2 regions of the Ralstonia insidiosa genome follow, and region 2 is predicted to be linked to the other one. Evidence: predicted binding sites of a transcription regulator. Region 2 holds the regulator's gene; the other holds the start of a gene.

Region 1 (3,076 bases), 1.0 Mb from region 2:
GAAACCGAGGCTCCTGAGGCACCTCCGGCCACTGCGCCCACTGCGCCCCCTGCGCCTGTCACGCGCCCGCATATCGCCGAGCGCCAGGAGGCGCGCCGCCGGCAGATTCTCGACACTGCCGCCCAGCTCTTCTTCACCAAGGGCTATGCCGGCATGACGATGAGTGACCTGTGCTCCGCATTGGGTGTGACCAAGCCTGCGGTGTACTACTACTTCACCGACAAGTACGAGATCTTCGACATCCTCTGCCGCGAGGCCGCGCAGATCTGCCTGTCGGCCATCCGCGAGACGGCCGACCCGGCGCTGCCGGTGCGGGAGCGCCTGCAAGCCTGCTTGCTTGAGATGGCGCGCCGCTGCATCGACTGCCACTACGCTGCCGCACTCACGTACCGCGACCGCCAATATCTGCGCCCCGAAACCGTGGAGTGGCTGCACGGCATGTCGCGTGGCTACTACCGCGATCTGTATGCGCTGCTGGATGAAGGCAAGCGTGCCGGCGTGTTCGACTTTGGCGATGCGCGCGTCGCGGCGCACTCGATGGGCGGCGTGATGGGTTTCATGTACACATGGCACGACCCATCGCGTATCGACGCCCATGTGCTGGCGCACGAGCTGTCGAGCGCCATGATGAAGATCATCCTGCCGGCTGCCCCCAGCCCGGCAACTACGCCCGCGTCTTGAGCGTTGCGCCCGCCGGTGTTTTCGGCATGGCGGGCAGGCGGAAGATCTCTGGCGTCATCAGGTCGATGCCGCAATCGAGCGTTTCCACCCAATCGATGAATCGGTTGACCATGGCCTTCCCGCGGAAGGCTTGACCGTGCTGCGGCACGATCCATTCGATGTCCAGCCCGCGCACCATCTGCGCCCACAGCCGGCAGACTCGGTTGCCGCTCATGTAGCGGCGGTGGAAGGGCGCCATCAGTGGCAGGTGCGCGTCAAAGTCCTCCACCGGCTTGGCCGCCACGTTGGCGTGCACCATCGATGCGCCCAGGTCGCCCGAAAAGAGAATCCGCGATTCCGGATCGTAGAACTGGAAGTTGCCCTCCGAGTGCAGGAAATGCGCCGGCACTGCCAGCAGATGCGATTGCCCCAGCGGAATCGCCATGCCCGTGTCCGGAATCGGCACGATGCGGCCTTCGGTCTTGCCTACGTTGCAGAAGTGCGGCAGAAAGCGCTCCCACACGCGCGAGATCAAGATGTCGCAACTGGAGCTCGTGAGCCAGCGTCCGGCGGAGGCGACGATATCCGGGTCTGCGTGCGAAGCGAGCACGTAATCGAGCTGCTTGGGCGGAAAGTAGCTGTTCATCGCCAGATAGAGCGCGTTGTACGTCATCTGGCCACCCGGGTCGATCAGTGCGCCGTGGCCGTGATCGACGATGAGGAACTGGTTGGTCTGCACTGGCAGGTCATCGTGATCATCCACCAGGTCGGAAAACATCAGGCAGACATGCCCGGGCGTTTCATAAAGCGTGGTCACCATGGAGGGAGAGGGGCGCAGGTTGGGATGCCCGATGGTCGCGCAGCGTAGGCCTGGGCCTATTGATCCGTGTCAAGGCAGATGTGGTGCCCGCGCGGGCGCCGGCATGCTGTTCATCCGGCCTGTGCCGACCCTCACGTGATAAACTTTTGATTTTTAACGCTTTGCGCGAGCCGCTTGCGGGTTTTCCGCTTGGGTCTGTCGCGCCTGCCATGCCCCTCGGCATGCCGCATCTCCCCTATGAATACTGCAACGATGTCTGAAGCGTCTGAAGCACCGGCCACCGAATCGGTGACATTCGACAGCTTCGGCCTGCATCCGGACGTCCTCCGCGCGCTGACCGAAAGCGGCTACACCAAGCCCACTCCCATCCAGGCCGCCGCCATTCCGGTGGTCACTGCCGGCCGCGACGTCATGGGCGCCGCGCAAACGGGCACCGGCAAGACCGCCGGCTTCTCGCTGCCGATCATCCACAACCTGTTGCCCGACGCCAATACGAGTGCGTCGCCGGCACGTCACCCTGTGCGGGCACTGATTCTCACGCCCACGCGCGAGCTGGCTGACCAGGTGTACGACAACGTCGCCAAGTACGCGAAGTACACGGCGCTGCGTAGCGCAGTCGTGTTCGGTGGTGTCGACATGAACCCGCAGACCGAGCAACTGCGCCGCGGCGTGGAAATTCTTGTCGCCACGCCGGGCCGCCTGCTCGACCACGTGCAGCAGCGCAGCGTGAACCTGTCGCAGGTGCGCATGCTGGTGCTGGACGAAGCGGACCGCATGCTCGACATGGGCTTCCTGCCCGACCTGCAGCGCATCATCAACCTGCTGCCGGCGCATCGCCAGACGCTGCTGTTCTCGGCCACGTTCTCGCCCGAGATCAAGAAGCTGGCTGCCAGCTACCTGCGCCATCCGCAAACCATTGAAGTGGCACGCAGCAACGCCACGGCCGAGAACGTCCGCCAGGTCATCTACACCGTACCGGACAACCACAAGCAGGCCGCGCTCGTGCACCTGTTGAAGCAGCGTGCGGAGCAGGGCCTGCCGCGCCAGTGCATCGTGTTCTCCAATAGCAAGATCGGTTGCTCGCGTCTGGCGCGCGCGCTGGAGCGCGAAGGCATCAACGCCAACGCCATCCATGGCGACAAGACGCAGACCGAGCGGATGCAGACGCTCGAAGCCTTCAAGCAGGGCACCGTTGACGTGCTGGTCGCGACCGACGTGGCCGCGCGCGGGCTCGACATCTCGCAGATGCCATGCGTGATCAACTTTGATCTGCCGTTCAACGCAGAAGACTACGTGCACCGCATCGGCCGTACGGGCCGCGCTGGTGCCTCGGGCGATGCGCTGTCGCTGTTCGCGCCGGGCGACGAGCGTTTCCTGGCCGACATCGAAAAGCTGATCAAGCGCAACCTGCCGCGCGAGCAACTGACTGACTTCGACCCGACCGGCGAACAGGCCCGTGACCGCGAACGCCGCGAGCGCGATGAAAAGCGTGCCCGTGGTGAAGTCCGCCGTGCCCGCGAGCGCGAAGAGCGCAATGGCGCCCGTGTGCTGGATCACACCATCGTGCGTCCGGCGTTCCGCCCGTCGGACGATCCG
Region 2 (3,076 bases):
CCGTGGCAAACCTTCTGGATGCTGTTCTACGCATTCGCCACCTGGGGCAATGCGGGCTTCCTGCGCGAGCAGGTGTGCCTCTACATGTGCCCGTACGCTCGCTTCCAGAGCGTGATGGTCGACCCAGACACCTACGTCGTGACCTACGACACGCAACGCGGTGAGCCGCGCGGCAGCCGTTCGCGCAGTGCAGACTTCGCGGCGCAGGGGCTCGGTTCGTGCGTGGACTGCAGCATCTGCGTGCAGGTGTGCCCGACCGGCATCGACATCCGCCAGGGCTTGCAGTACGAGTGCATCGGCTGTGGAGCCTGCATTGATGCCTGCGATCAGGTGATGGACAAGATGCGCTACTCGCGCGGCCTGATCCGCTACACGTCCGAGCGTGCGATGCACGACCGGCTCACCCCGAAAGAGGCGCGGCGCCATCTGCTGCGTCCGCGCGTGCTGATCTATGCCAGCATCATGCTGGTGCTCATCACGGGTTTCATCGTTGCGCTGACGATGCGCCAGCCGCTCAAGGTGGATGTGATTCGCGATCGCGGTGCACTGGCGCGCGAGGTGGACGGCGGCAAGATCGAGAACGTCTATCGCCTGCAACTGATGAATGCTTCCGAGCAACCCATGCGCGTGACCATCACGGCGGAAGGACTGCCGCAACTGGACGTGCAGGGTGGTCGCGGTGAATCGACCACGCTTGAACTGGCACCCGCAGCCAACCGATTGTTGCCGATCCGCGTGCGTCGTCCGGCAGACGACGTGGGAGCCGGCTCGCACAAGATCCGCTTCGTGATCCAGGCAGACAGCGGTAGCGACAGCCTTGTGCTGCGCGAGCCATCGAGTTTCATCGTGCCGCGCTGATGCGGTTTTTAGAACAGGAGACACAGATGCAGGCAATGCAATCTTCCGCTCCGGCCAGGCCATGGTGGCGCGAGCCCTGGCCGTGGCTGCTGATGGCCGGCCCCTTCGTCGCCATGATCGGGTGCGGCGTCACCATCTGGTTGGCCGTGTCGCATCCGGATCCCGTCATTCATGACAACGTCGTGCGGCGCGGCCTGGTCGTCGAGAAGCCCGTCTCCGTGCCGGCCCATGCCGCCCACGGGGAGGTCCAATGAAACGCCGCCTGCTGATGTGGATTCTCTGGCCCGCGTTTCTATGCGCGGCGCTGGCCGAGCTGGTCGTGTTTGCGGTGGTGGACCCGGCGGATCTGCGCTTCTTCGGCGAGCAGATTGCCGTGTCGGCCGAGGCGGTCTACACGGTGTCGTTCTTCGTGTTCTGGTTGCTGTGCGGATTGTCGAGCGCGCTCACGCTGTATGTGTCGCCGGGCATCGGTAAGCTGGAGGCGCATGAGCATCCGCTCGTGTGAGCGGATGTCTTGGAGGGTGAGCGGTTTAGTTGGCTTGGCCGCTCATCACCTGGCGCAGGCCTGCCATGTCGATCAGCTTGACGTGGCGCTGGCGGATCTGGATCAGGCCGGCCTCAGCAAAACGAGAGAACAGGCGGCTCACGGTTTCGAGCTTCAGGCCCAGATAGCTGCCCAGTTCTTCGCGGCTCATGCGCAGCACGAACTCGGTCGACGAATACCCACGCTGGGCTGAGCGCTTGGACAGGTTGAGCAGGAAAGCAGCAAGGCGTTCTTCTGCGCGCATCGAGCCGAGCGTCAGCAGCATCTGGTGATCCTGCGAGATCTCCTTGCTCATGATGCGCAAGAACTGGTGCTGCAGAGAGGGCAGCCGGCGCGAGAGCTGTTGCAGTTGGTCGTAACGCACCACGCAGACTTCGGTATCTTCCAGCGCGGTGGCATCCGACACGTGGCACATGTCGCCAATGCCATCGAGCCCGACGATCTCGCCGGGCAAGTGAAACCCAGTGATCTGGTGGCGGCCGTCTTCCAGCGTCAGGTGCGTCTTGAGCGTGCCGAAGCGGATGCCGTACACGGCTTCGAGCGGTTCACCGAGGGCGTAGAGCGTCTGGCCTTTCTTGATGCGGATGCGCTCGGCAACCAACTCATCCATCTTGCGCACGTCTTCCGAATTCATGCCTACCGGCAGACAGATCTGGCCGAGTACGCAGGTGGAGCAACGGGAGGCTTGGTCGGTGAGTGCGATTCGTGTGAGCACAGGGGGCGAGTGAATTTCGAGTAAGTGAAATGAGAAATTCTTGTGATGCAACCGCGGCCTATTATAGCGGCGGCCATACTGATATCGGATTGTTCCGATAACGTGAATTGCGCGAAATGCACGGAATTCCCGTCAGCAAAACACTAACTTTGGCCCATATCAAAAGAGCGTCAAAAAGATGAATGTTGCTGCGCTCGTGAGCGTTTTTCTGATCGCATTGCTCGGTGGTGTGCATTGCCTGGCAATGTGCAGCGGCATCGCGTTGGCCGCTGAACGCGGGCAGGTGCCGGTGCGCATCGTTTCGCGTCGCAGGCTGGCGTTCGAGCAAACGGTCATGCATGCCGGGCGCATCAGCATGTACGCGGTGTTGGGGGCCATCATGGGTGCGCTCGGTGCCACGGTTTGGCGCCAGCAGTGGCTGCCAATTCAACGCGGATTGTTTGCATTTGCCAGTGCGTTGCTGCTGGCTTACGGTTTGTTGCTGATCGTGCGAACTACGGGCGATACATGGCGCAGTCCTTGGCTGGAACGCGTGCTTGGTTATTTTGCCGGCGCCCTGTCGAAAATGGGGGCGCGGTTGGGTGGAAACCTGCATCGCAGCCCACCATTGGTGCGGCGCTATGTCACGGGCTTGGCATGGGGGCTTGTGCCGTGCGGAATGGTTTATGGGGCATTGGCTGTTGCGTTGTTGGCGGGCAACGCATCGTCGGGGGCGGTTGTGATGCTGGCGTTTGGCGCGGGCACGCTGCCGAATCTGCTGATGATGTCTGGTCTGGCCGGCTGGTTGCGAGGGTTGTCTCGCCGGAAATGGGCGCGCGGCGCGGCGGGCGCTGCTATCACTGGCTTTGGCGTTTGGGGGCTGGTGTGCGCCGCGTGGCTGCCGGAGATGCTCAATGCACATGGCTTCTGCCTGGTGCTGTAGCCGTTGGAAGCGCCTGCGGACCAGCATCCGGCCAAGG

The links. The regulator FNR, encoded in region 2, switches genes on or off when oxygen is low (the NO sensors DNR and NnrR bind a similar motif). The targets are predictions, from matches to a motif close to TTGATNNNNATCAA.
Region 1: the regulator FNR is predicted to act here: its motif matches at 1,540-1,553, upstream of F7R11_RS07200 (oxygen-binding di-iron domain-containing protein).

The regions. Positions count from the first base shown of each region.
Region 1 covers NZ_VZPV01000001.1:1,501,943-1,505,018, forward strand. Annotated here, with positions in the region: gene F7R11_RS07195 (TetR/AcrR family transcriptional regulator) at 1-681, shown strand, start outside; gene F7R11_RS07200 (oxygen-binding di-iron domain-containing protein) at 665-1,480, opposite strand; gene F7R11_RS07205 (DEAD/DEAH box helicase) at 1,733-3,076, shown strand, end outside.
Region 2 covers NZ_VZPV01000001.1:2,508,290-2,511,365, reverse strand. Annotated here, with positions in the region: gene ccoG (cytochrome c oxidase accessory protein CcoG) at 1-858, shown strand, start outside; gene F7R11_RS11930 (FixH family protein) at 885-1,112, shown strand; gene F7R11_RS11925 (hypothetical protein) at 1,109-1,363, shown strand; gene fnr (fumarate/nitrate reduction transcriptional regulator Fnr) at 1,389-2,117, opposite strand; gene F7R11_RS11915 (sulfite exporter TauE/SafE family protein) at 2,296-3,039, shown strand.